4 regions of the Enterobacter sp. fkY84-1 genome follow, and region 2 is predicted to be linked to each of the others. Evidence: predicted binding sites of a transcription regulator. Region 2 holds the regulator's gene; each other region holds the start of a gene.
What was found. The regulator PurR, encoded in region 2, represses purine synthesis genes. The targets are predictions, from matches to a motif close to CANGCAAACGTTTGCNTG.
Positions count from the first base shown of each region.

Region 1: the regulator PurR is predicted to act here: its motif matches at 1,292-1,309, upstream of purL (phosphoribosylformylglycinamidine synthase).
Region 3: the regulator PurR is predicted to act here: its motif matches at 1,352-1,369, upstream of glyA (serine hydroxymethyltransferase).
Region 4: the regulator PurR is predicted to act here: its motif matches at 1,364-1,381, upstream of purM (phosphoribosylformylglycinamidine cyclo-ligase).

Region 1 is NZ_CP169393.1:3,537,712-3,540,830, forward strand. It holds gene purL (phosphoribosylformylglycinamidine synthase) at 1-1,206, opposite strand, end outside; gene mltF (membrane-bound lytic murein transglycosylase MltF) at 1,474-3,024, shown strand; gene tadA (tRNA adenosine(34) deaminase TadA) at 2,912-3,119, opposite strand, start outside.
Region 2 is NZ_CP169393.1:1,970,223-1,973,341, reverse strand. It holds gene ACEPLT_RS09415 (MFS transporter) at 1-167, opposite strand, end outside; gene cydH (cytochrome bd-I oxidase subunit CydH) at 331-420, opposite strand; gene purR (HTH-type transcriptional repressor PurR) at 718-1,743, shown strand; gene punR (DNA-binding transcriptional activator PunR) at 1,761-2,672, opposite strand; gene punC (purine nucleoside transporter PunC) at 2,787-3,119, shown strand, end outside.
Region 3 is NZ_CP169393.1:3,527,402-3,530,520, reverse strand. It holds gene hmpA (NO-inducible flavohemoprotein) at 1-1,181, opposite strand, end outside; gene glyA (serine hydroxymethyltransferase) at 1,486-2,739, shown strand; gene ACEPLT_RS16790 (DoxX family protein) at 2,794-3,119, opposite strand, start outside.
Region 4 is NZ_CP169393.1:3,442,012-3,445,130, forward strand. It holds gene ACEPLT_RS16425 (6-phospho-beta-glucosidase) at 1-1,175, opposite strand, end outside; gene purM (phosphoribosylformylglycinamidine cyclo-ligase) at 1,442-2,479, shown strand; gene purN (phosphoribosylglycinamide formyltransferase) at 2,476-3,117, shown strand.

The DNA.
Region 1 (3,119 bases), 1.6 Mb from region 2:
TTCGCCGTTGTGGCTGTCCACTTTCTCTTCATAGGTACGGAAGTAACCGTTCAGCGCCGGACGACCAAATTCGTTGTTAAACGCCGCGCCGCCCAGCGGGCCTTCGGTCATGATATCCAGCGCGGTCACAATGCGCTCTGGCTTGCCGAAATCTTCTTCCCACGGCTGTTCAAAGCCCGGGATACGCAGGTTGGAGACGGAGAAACCGACCAGACCCGCTTTTGGTTTTGCACCACGACCGGTCGCCCCTTCGTCACGGATTTCACCGCCGGAGCCGGTCGCCGCACCCGGCCACGGGGAGATCGCCGTCGGGTGGTTGTGGGTTTCCACTTTCATCAGTATATGCGCGGGCTCCTGATGGAAGTCATAGCGCCCTGCTTCGCGATCGGCGAAGAAGCGGCCCACCTCAGAACCTTCCATCACCGCGGCGTTGTCTTTATAGGCAGACAGCACGTGGTCAGGCGTTTGCTCCATGGTGTTTTTGATCATTTTGAACAGCGACTTTGGCTGCTGTTCGCCGTCAATAATCCAGTCGGCATTGAAAATCTTGTGGCGGCAGTGCTCCGAGTTCGCCTGCGCGAACATGTAGAGTTCAATGTCGTTCGGGTTACGGTTGAGCTTAACGAACGCATCCTGCAGGTAGTCGATTTCGTCTTCTGCCAGCGCCAGGCCGAGACGCAGGTTGGCGTCAATCAGCGCCTGACGGCCCTGTCCCAGCAGGTCCACGCTCTGTACCGGCGCAGGCTGATGGTGGGAGAAAAGCTTCTGCGCGTCATCAAGAGAGGCAAATACGCTCTCCATCATGCGGTCGTGCAGTTCAGCCGCAACCGCCTGCCACTGCGCGTCGCTCAGGGTAGAGGCTTCCACGTAGTACGCCACGCCGCGCTCCAGACGGTTAATCTGGCTCAGGCCACAGTTGTGGGCGATGTCGGTGGCTTTGGAAGACCAGGGGGAGATGGTGCCCGGACGCGGCGTCGCAAGGATCAGTTTGCCGGTTGGCGTATGGCTGCTGAGGCTTGGGCCATACTTGAGCAGGCGTTCCAGCTGTACGCGCTCCTCTGCATTCAGGGGGGCATTCAGGTCAGCAAAATGGACATACTCAGCGTAAATATTGCTTACCGGAAGGTCGGCCGCCTGAAAACGTGCCAGCAGTTTGGTAATACGGAAGGCAGACAGTGCAGGCGAACCACGCAGAATTTCCATCATAAGTCTCTCGTCTTCGAAGCGCCGGGGCGCTTTCAGTGTGCGCAAGGGGGGAAAACGGGCGTCATTATAGAGAATCCTGAGCGCCGACGAAACCGTTTGCGTCGAAATAAAATTGGCAAAGAGATTTAACAATAGATGTGACCTGTCTCTCTAATTGGTTGCCAAGTGGCGCAAGTTTACGCAAAATGCCGCTCATTCAATGGCAAACCTTATTGTTAACATGGCTACAGCAGACTGAGGCAACCGGCGTCGCAGAGAATTAACTAATTGAAAAAATTAAAGATTAATTATCTGCTCATCGGCATTGTAACGTTGCTGTTGGCAGTGGCCCTCTGGCCTTCCATCCCCTGGATCGGCAAAGCCGAAAACCGTATCGCCGCCATTCAGGAGCGGGGGGAATTGCGCGTCAGTACCCTCAACTCTCCGCTGATTTACAGCGACATCAACGGCAAAATCATTGGACTGGATTATGAACTGGCACAGCAGTTCGCCGATTACCTTGGCGTAAAGCTGAAAATCACCGTCCGCCAGAATATCAACCAGCTGTTTGACGACCTCGATAACGACGATGCCGATATGCTGGCCGCCGGGCTGGTGTATAACAGCGAGCGCAGCAAAAACTATCAGCCAGGCCCGACCTACTACTCCGTTTCGCAGCAGCTGGTTTACCGCGTCGGGAGCCTGCGCCCGCGCTCGCTGGCGTCGATTAACGATCGGCAGCTGACGATTGCCCCCGGTCACGTGGTAATTGACGATCTGCGCGAGCTCAAGGAGAAGAAATATCCGGACCTGAGCTGGACGGTGGATGCGAAACTCGGCACGACGGAGCTGCTGGAGCAGGTAAAAGATCAGAAAATCCCCTACACCATCGCCGATTCGGTCGCGATCAGCCTGTTCCAGCGCGTGCATCCTGAAATCGCCGTGGCGCTGGACGTCACCGACGAGCAGCCTGTGACCTGGTTTACTCAGCTCGATGACGATCAGACCCTCTCTGCCGCGATGCTCGATTTCTTCAACACCATGAATGAAGACGGTACGCTGGCGCGCCTGGAGGAGAAGTACCTCGGGCATGGTGATGACTTTGACTACGTTGACACCCGCAGCTTCCTGCGTGCGGTAGACAGCGTCCTGCCGGACCTGCAGCCGCTGTTCGAAAAATACGCCCAGGAAATTGACTGGAAACTGCTGGCGGCTATTTCGTATCAGGAATCCCACTGGGATACCCAGGCCACGTCTCCGACTGGCGTACGTGGTTTGATGATGTTAACTAAAAATACCGCGCTGAGCCTCGGCGTCAATGACCGTACCGATGCGGAACAGAGCATCAGCGGCGGCGCGCGCTACCTGCAGGATATGATGGCCAAAGTCCCGGAAACGGTGCCGGAAGAGGAGCGGATCTGGTTCGCGCTGGCGGCCTACAATATGGGCTATGCGCATATGCTGGATGCGCGAGCGCTGACGGCCAAAACGAAAGGCAACCCGGACAGCTGGTCAGACGTAAAACAGCGCCTGCCGCTGCTGAGCCAGAAGCCATGGTATAACAAGCTGACGTACGGCTACGCGCGCGGGCATGAAGCCTACGCCTACGTGGAAAATATCCGTAAATATCAGATTAGCCTGGTCGGGTATCTGCTGGAGAAAGAGAAAGAGGCGACAGAGGCCAAACGGCTGGCCCAAAGCTACCCTGTCGTGGCGCCGGACGAGCTTAACCGTCCGTCGGCTTCAATTCTGCCTTTTGCTGCTTTTTCTGCTGACGGCGCATTCGAAAGAAATCGCTTAATAGCCCCGAACACTCTGGTGCAAGCACCCCGCCGATAGTCTTTACCTGGTGGTTCATCCCCGGGTGACCCAGCACGTCCATCAGCGAACCGGCCGCGCCGGTTTTTTCATCCCGCGCACCGAAGACCAGAGTC
Region 2 (3,119 bases):
CCCACCATCACGCCAATGGCGTAGGCGCTGATTAACATGCCGGCCGCAGGGATCGAGACGTCCACGCCGCGGGCGATAACGGGCAGTAACCCCATCGGGGAAAATTCAGTGGTGCCAATCCCAAAAGCGCCAATCGCCAGGGCCAGCAGGGGAAAATTGATTTTCATGCGTCAACTCCGGATGCCGTGTCATGTGGTGACACAGAACAAAGAAGCGGAAAGCATGACATCAATCACAAAAAATGAGAAGTTAACAAAATGGCAAAAGATTTTTGCCTTAGGAGTAACAATCGGGGGGAGCGGGAGGGAGAAGGCTCTCCCTCCGCGTAAATCAGTGCAGCGCGGCCGTCAGACCCGCCGCGACAATCAGAGCCAGCACAACCACGGTGGTGAACAGCGAAAACTTCAGATCGGAACTCATCAATTTTTCTCCTTTTAATCCCCCCACGAAAAGTGAGCCTGCTCATTTTTGCATAATTTACGTCAAAAATCTTCCTGGATTTAGGCTGATAAACACTTTACCTCTTCCCCTTTTCATCAAGATAGGACAAAATTCCACGCTAAATTTATTAGCGTACCGGCCATTGACCCCCTCCTGACGTCCCGTGTCGTTTTCCCGGCGTGCCGCAATTCAAGATTGCGTGATAAGGGTGAGAGAAGGCAAACGTTTACCTTCAAGTTTTTCAGGAGTTTAGGATATGGTCTGGAGTGACATTTAATGGCAACAATTAAAGACGTAGCAAAACGCGCAAACGTTTCCACTACAACCGTATCACATGTAATTAACAAAACCCGCTTTGTGGCGGAAGAGACGCGCAACGCCGTCTGGGCAGCAATCAAAGAGCTGCACTATTCGCCAAGTGCGGTTGCGCGCAGCCTCAAGGTTAATCACACCAAATCCATTGGATTGCTGGCGACCAGCAGTGAAGCGGCCTATTTTGCCGAGATCATAGAAGCGGTAGAGAAGAACTGCTTCCAGAAAGGCTATACCCTGATTCTGGGCAACGCGTGGAACAGCATAGAAAAACAGCGCGCCTACCTGTCGATGATGGCGCAAAAGCGCGTCGATGGCCTGCTGGTCATGTGTTCCGAGTACCCGGAATCCGTGCTGTCGATGCTGGAAGAGTATCGCCATATCCCCATGGTGGTCATGGACTGGGGTGAAGCGCGCGCGGACTTCACCGACTCCGTCATCGACAACGCCTTCGAAGGCGGTTACATGGCGGGTCGTTACCTGATCGAACGCGGTCACCGCGAGATTGGCGTGATCCCCGGTCCGCTGGAGCGTAACACCGGCGCGGGCCGTCTGGCCGGTTTTATGAAAGCGATGGAAGAAGCGCTCATCACCGTGCCGGAAAACTGGATCGTGCAGGGCGACTTTGAGCCGGAATCAGGCTACCGCGCGATGCAGCAGATCGTTTCCCAGCAGCACCGCCCGACCGCCGTTTTCTGCGGTGGTGACATCATGGCCATGGGCGCACTCTGCGCCGCCGATGAGCTGGGTCTGCGCGTACCGCAGGATATTTCCGTGATCGGGTATGACAACGTGCGTAACGCGCGCTTTTTCACCCCGGCGCTGACAACCATTCACCAGCCAAAAGATTCGCTGGGCGAAACGGCCTTCAATATGCTGTTGGACAGGATCGTCAACAAGCGCGAAGAGTCGCAGTCCATTGAAGTTCACCCGCGCCTGATTGAACGCCGTTCCGTTGCGGACGGTCCGTTCCGCGACTACCGTCGTTAATCCCTTGACGGGGCCAGCTACGCTGGCTCCCGTAACCATTCCCGGTTTAGGGTTTCGCTGTCCCCCAGATAATCCAGCAGCCAGGCCATGGCGGGCGAGACATCATTTTGTTGCCAGGTCAGGCAGCAGGCCGCGTCCGGGAAAGGATTCTCCAGCGTCAGTTCAACCCATTCTCCGGTATCGATGCGCGGACGCGCAAAATGAGCGGGCACCATCGCGACGCACAGCCCGGCGCTGAGGCACGTCGCCGATGATTCCCAGTCAGGAGCCACCACCCGCCGCTGGTTATCCAGAAGCCAGGTGATACGCTTGGGCAATGAACGGGACGTATCCTCCAGCACCAGCGACGGCCAGTTGCGCAGCGTATCGTCGCTCAGCGGACCTTCCATCGCTGCCAGAGGATGATCGCTGGCCACCACGCATTTCCAGCTCAGCATACCCATGTCGCGAAAGGCGTAACGTCCCCCGACCGGGATCGCCTGCGTCGCGCCAATCGCCATCTCCGCCCTGCCGTCCGCCAGCGCATCCCAGACGCCGTTGAACACCTCCTGCGAGACCCGTAGCTCGACGTCAGAGAAATGACGATAGAAATCCACGATCATTTGTCGGGTGCGTTCCGGCTTCACGATGTTATCTACCGCGATGGCGAGATGCCCCCGCCAGCCGTTGGCGATCTGCTGACACTGTTCGCGGGTGATCTGCATTTTTTTGATAACAGAACGCCCTTCTTTCAAAAACCATGCTCCGGCGGGCGTTAATTCCACGTCGCGATGCCGCCGTTCAAACAGCGGAACCGCCAGCCACTCCTCAAGCTGACGCACCGTGTAGCTGATGGCCGAAGGGACGCGGTGCAACTCCTGCGCTGCACCGCTAAAGCTGCCGTTACGCGCAACAGCATCGACCACTTCAAGCGAATAATCTGACCACATTTTCTGCCTGCAAAAAATTTGAATGCACCCGCCAAATATTAGCGTTTCACAAGCCGCTTTGCACTCCCTACACTCTGCGCCAACGTACACCTGCCTCCTCAGGAGAATAAAAGAATGCAACCCAGGAAAGGATTTTTAGTCTGGCTCGGCGGCTTAAGCGTGCTGGGCTTTTTGGCCACCGACATGTACCTGCCCGCGTTTGCCGCGATGCAGGAAGACCTGCAAACCCCTGCCGCGGCCATCAGCGCCAGCCTGAGCCTGTTCCTTGCCGGTTTTGCTTTCGCCCAACTGCTCTGGGGACCCCTCTCGGATCGCTTCGGCCGTAAACCGGTACTGCTGCTGGGTCTGGCCATTTTTGCCGTGGGCTGCCTGGGGATGCTGTGGGTGCGCGATGCTACCTGGCTGCTGGTACTGCGCTTCGTTCAGGCCGTGGGCGTCTGTGCCGCG
Region 3 (3,119 bases), 1.6 Mb from region 2:
TTATGCGGCCCGAAACATTCGTAATGAATGTTGTCTTTGTTCACGCCCAGCTCAACCAGCTGCTTCGCGGCATACTGCATAAACGCCACCGGTCCACAGACGTAGAACTGCATCTCCGGTGCACTGAACGCACCTTCATGCTGGCGTAAATCCATCAACCCTTCGCTGTCAAATTGCGCGGCAGCGCGATCCGCTTCCGTCGGCAGACGATACCAGGTATGCGCGGTGAAACGCGGCAGGGAGGCTCCGAGCGTTTTCACCTCATCCGCAAAGGCGTGCACGTCGCCGTTTTCGGCGGCATGGAACCAGTTAACCTGCGCACCGTGGTGTGATTTTGCCAGCGTATCGAGCATCGCCAGCATTGGCGTCTGGCCGACACCCGCAGAGATCAGCGTGACCGGGGTATTTGCTTCAACGGCCATGAAGAAGTCGCCCGCTGGCGCGGCCAGATTGACCACGTCGCCCACGTTAGCTTCGTTGTGCAGCCAGTTGGAAACCTGACCGCCGTCCTCACGCTTCACCGCAATGCGGTAGGCTTTGCCGTTTGGCTTGCGGGTAAGAGAATACTGGCGGATCTCCTGATGCGGGAAACCTTCAGGCTTCAGCCACACGCCCAGATACTGTCCTGGCTGGTAATCGGCCACCGGTTTACCGTCCACCGGCTCAAACTCGAAGCTGGTGATTAACGCGCTGCGCGGCGTTTTCTCAACGATGCGGAATGCGCGGGTGCCTTCCCAGCCGCCGTTCTTGCTGGCGTTTTCGCTGTAAATCTGTGCTTCACGGTTGATAAACACGTTTGCCAGCACCCCGTAGGCTTTACCCCACGCGTCCAGCACCTCCTGACCCGGGCTGAACATTTCGTCCAGCGTCGCCAGCAGGTGAGTGCCGACGATGTTGTACTGCTCGGGTTGGATCTGGAAGCTGGTATGTTTCTGCGCGATTTTTTCCACCGCGGGCAGCAGCGTAGCCAGGTTTTCAATATTGCTGGCGTAAGCCGCGATGGCGTTGAACAGCGCTTCACGCTGATCGCCGTTACGCTGGTTGCTCATGTTGAAAATCTCTTTGAGCTCCGGGTTGTGCGTGAACATGCGATCGTAGAAATGGGCGGTGAGTTTAGGGCCGGTTTCCACCAGCAGGGGAATAGTGGCTTTTACGGTAGCGATGGTTTGAGCGTCGAGCATGAGCGCGTCCTTCTGATGTTATTTAAATGATGTATTTTAAATGCATCTTATAAAAAATACCCCTGCGTTGTAAATGGTTCTTTGCAAGATGAAAAATATGCATCACAAACCTGAAAAGAAATCCGCTGGAAAGGGCGAGCGCTTTATTCCTCAAACCCTTGCGTGGCGGGTAGGAAAACGTTTGCGTAAAATCGTTTGTCAAGACCTGTTATCACAGAACTAATCAGTTATACTGTTGCCCGTCGTCCAACAGGACTGCCTTTTCAGGCCAAAATTTACTTGTTAGCTGAGTCAGGAGATGCGGATGTTAAAGCGTGAAATGAACATTGCCGATTATGATGCCGAACTGTGGCAGGCTATGGAGCAGGAAAAAGTACGTCAGGAAGAGCACATCGAACTGATCGCCTCCGAGAACTACACCAGCCCGCGCGTGATGCAGGCGCAGGGTTCTCAGCTGACCAACAAATACGCTGAAGGTTACCCGGGCAAACGCTATTACGGCGGTTGCGAGTACGTTGATATCGTTGAGCAGTTGGCTATCGATCGTGCGAAAGAACTTTTTGGCGCTGACTATGCAAACGTCCAGCCGCACTCTGGCTCCCAGGCTAACTTCGCGGTCTACACCGCGCTGCTGCAGCCGGGCGATACCGTTCTGGGTATGAACCTGGCGCAGGGCGGCCACCTGACTCACGGCTCCCCGGTTAACTTCTCCGGCAAACTGTACAACATCATCCCTTACGGTATTGATGAGTCCGGTAAAATTGACTACGAAGACATGGCGAAGCAGGCTAAAGAGCACAAGCCGAAGATGATCATCGGTGGCTTCTCTGCTTACTCCGGTATCGTTGACTGGGCAAAAATGCGTGAAATCGCTGACAGCATCGGTGCGTACCTGTTCGTCGACATGGCGCACGTTGCCGGTCTGATTGCCGCTGGCGTTTACCCTAACCCGGTTCCGCATGCGCACGTTGTGACCACCACCACCCACAAAACCCTGGCGGGTCCACGCGGTGGCCTGATCCTGGCGAAGGGCGGTGACGAAGAGCTGTACAAAAAACTGAACTCCGCGGTGTTCCCAAGCGCGCAGGGCGGCCCGCTGATGCACGTTATCGCGGCAAAAGCGGTCGCGCTGAAAGAAGCGATGGAGCCAGAGTTCAAGGTTTACCAGCAGCAGGTTGCTAAGAACGCCAAAGCGATGGTGGAAGTGTTCCTGAACCGTGGCTACAAAGTGGTATCCGGCGGGACTGAAAACCACCTGTTCCTGCTGGATCTGGTTGATAAGAACCTGACCGGTAAAGAAGCTGACGCTGCCCTGGGCCGCGCCAACATCACCGTGAACAAAAACAGCGTGCCAAACGATCCGAAGAGCCCGTTCGTGACCTCCGGTATCCGTATCGGTTCTCCGGCCGTGACTCGCCGCGGCTTCAAAGAAGCGGAAGTGAAAGAGCTGGCTGGCTGGATGTGTGACGTTCTGGACAACATCAATGACGAAGCGGTTATCGAGCGCGTTAAGGGTAAAGTTCTGGATATCTGCGCGCGCTTCCCGGTATACGCATAATTCCTCTGCCCTGCAGAAATAAAAAAGGCCGCGCATGCGGCCTTTTTTTATGGCTTAACGCCGGTCAAGGGAGATGGCGCCTGGCCCCACAATCGCCAGCAAAATAAAGGCGCCAGCAATACTGACGTTTTTGTAGAAGTTAATCATATTCGGTACGACTGCATCACCGGTCATATCCCAGTAGTGGTGACCGATAATCGCCGTGCCCAGCGTATAGAAGACAAAGAGAACCGCGAGAGGACGGGTGAAAAAGCCCAGTACGATCAGAATAGCGGCAGGCACTTCCATCACCACCGCAATAATGGCCGCGAGCATGGGCATCGGCGTACCCAGCGAGGTCATATATTGTACGGTACCGCTAAACCCCGTCAGTTTCGGGT
Region 4 (3,119 bases), 1.5 Mb from region 2:
TGGTCGTTCACGGTGCCGTCGCTCTCCTGCACGTCGATTGCGCCAAAGCCGTTTTCAACGATAAACAGCGGCAGCTGGTAGTGATCCCAGAACCAGTTGAGGGAGTAGCGCAGCCCCACCGGGTCAATCTGCCAGCCCCAGTCGGATTTCTGCACGTACGGGTTAGAGACCAGGCTCTTGCTCTCGTCATAGTCCAGCTGCGGGTTGTCCGCCGTCGCCTTGGTGGCGAAGGACATATAATAGCTAAACCCGATGTAATCCACGCAGCCCTGCGTCAGCGCGACTTTATCTTCTTCGGTGATATCCAGCGCGAAGCCGCGACGTTCAAAGTAGTTGAGCAGATGCTGCGGATACTTGCCGCGCACATGGACGTCGGTGAACCAGTAGCGGCGGTGCATGGCGTTCATCGCCATCATCATGTCGTCCGGCGCGCAGGTCAGCGGGTAGATGGGGCACATGGCAATCATGCAGCCGATCTGCAGGGACGGGTTAATCTCGCGCCCCGCCTTCACCGCCAGGGCGCTGGCCACCAGTTCATAGTGCGCGGCCTGGAACATCACCGGCTCACGATCTTCACCCGGCGCGTACTTCAGCCCGGAGTTGGTAAACGGCGCAAAATCTTCATGGAAGTTGGCCTGGTTGTTGATCTCGTTAAAGGTCATCCAGTACTTCACTTTATGCTGATAGCGCTGGAAAACCACTTTTGCAAAACGCACAAAGAAGTCGATCAGCTTACGGTTGCGCCAGCCGCCGTATTCCGTGACCAGGTGGAAAGGCATCTCAAAGTGGGAAAGCGTAATAACCGGTTCGATGCCGTACTTCAGGCACTCGTCGAACAGATCGTCATAGAATTTCAGACCGGCCTCGTTCGGCTCAAGCTCGTCACCTTTCGGGAAGATACGCGTCCAGGCGATGGAGGTACGGAAGCATTTGAACCCCATCTCGGCAAAGAGTTTGATGTCTTCTTTATAGCGGTGGTAGAAATCGATGGCGTCATGGTTAGGGTAATTTTTCCCCTCAAGCACGCCGTTGGTGATTTCGCGCGGTACGCCGTGCGCACCCGCCGTCATCACATCGGCAACGCTAACGCCCTTGCCGCCCTCTTTCCAGCCGCCCTCAAGCTGATGCGCCGCAACGGCACCACCCCACAGAAAATCTGCTTTAAATCCTGACATTTGCTTTCCCTCATTCTGCGTTATTTTCTGCAAAAACAATTACAGAAACCGGTTTCAGTTCGATGATGTGCAAAGGGGATAGCCGTTGCAAGCAGAACACCGAAACCGGTTTCATTTTCGTGAACAGAGTCAAGTTTGTCGCCCTGCCTAAGCCAGAGAGAAAAAAAGATCCCCGCACCGAGAATAGGCTCGCAAACGTTTGCCTGGACTGTTAGAATTGCGCCGATTTTTCTTACTAGCTATGCAATCGCGTGGGGACTTGAGCCGTGACCAACAAAACTTCTCTCAGCTACAAAGATGCCGGTGTTGATATTGACGCAGGTAATGCGCTGGTTGACCGAATCAAAGGTGTGGTGAAAAAAACCCGCCGCCCGGAAGTGATGGGTGGTCTGGGTGGATTCGGCGCACTGTGCGCGCTGCCGCAAAAATATCGTGAACCTGTTCTGGTCTCGGGTACTGACGGTGTAGGCACCAAGCTGCGCCTGGCGATGGATTTAAAACGTCACGACACGATTGGTATCGATCTGGTCGCGATGTGTGTGAATGACCTTGTGGTTCAGGGCGCAGAGCCGCTGTTCTTCCTCGATTACTACGCGACCGGCAAACTGGACGTGGATACCGCGGCCAGCGTCATTAACGGTATCGCCGAAGGCTGTCTGCAGTCCGGCTGTGCGCTGGTCGGCGGCGAAACCGCTGAAATGCCGGGCATGTACCACGGCGAAGATTATGACGTCGCGGGCTTCTGCGTCGGCGTAGTAGAAAAATCAGAAATTATCGACGGCAGCAAAGTGGCGGATGGCGATGTGCTGATCGCGCTGGCCTCCAGCGGCCCGCACTCCAACGGCTACTCCCTGGTGCGTAAAATTCTCGAAGTGAGCGGCTGCGACCCGCTGACCACCGAGCTTGAAGGGAAACCGCTGGCAGACCATCTGCTGGCCCCAACCCGCATCTACGTGAAAAACGTGCTGGAACTGATTGAGAACGTTGACGTGCACGCTATCGCCCACCTGACCGGCGGCGGCTTCTGGGAGAACATCCCGCGCGTGCTGCCGGACAACACCCAGGCCGTAATCGACGAATCCTCATGGCAGTGGCCAGCCGTGTTTAACTGGCTGCAGACCGCAGGCAACGTGAGCTCTCACGAAATGTACCGCACCTTTAACTGCGGCGTGGGCATGGTTATCGCCCTGCCAGCAAGCGAAGCGGATAAAGCGGTTAAACTGCTGACCGAAAAAGGTGAAAACGCGTGGAAAATCGGTACGATTAAAGCCTCCGATTCCGAACAGCGTGTGGTCATTGAATGAAAAACATCGTGGTGCTCATTTCCGGCAACGGAAGCAATTTGCAGGCCATCATTGACGCCTGCAAACAGAAGAAAATCAACGGCACCATTCGGGCAGTATTCAGCAATAAGGCCGACGCGTTCGGCCTTGAGCGCGCGCGGGAAGCGAACATTCCCGCGCACGCGCTGGAAGCCAGCCAGTTCGCCGGGCGTGAAGCCTTTGACCGCGAGCTGGTTCAGGAGATTGATGCCTACGCACCGGACGTCGTGGTGCTGGCGGGCTATATGCGCATTCTGAGCCCGGCTTTTGTTGCGCACTACGCCGGACGTCTGCTGAATATTCACCCTTCTCTTCTGCCGAAATATCCCGGCCTGCACACCCATCGTCAGGTTCTGGAAAACGGCGATGAGGAGCACGGCACCTCCGTGCATTTCGTTACCGACGAGCTGGACGGCGGTCCGGTGATCCTGCAGGCCAAAGTCCCGGTCTTTGACGGCGACAGCGAAGAAGACGTGACCGAACGCGTGCAGACCCAGGAACACGCCATATACCCGCTGGTGGTAAGCTGGTTTGTCGACGGGCGCCTCGAAATGCGCGACGGCGCTGCCTGGCTGGATGGCGTGAAGTTACCCCCGCAGGGCTATGCGGCGGAAGAGTAGTT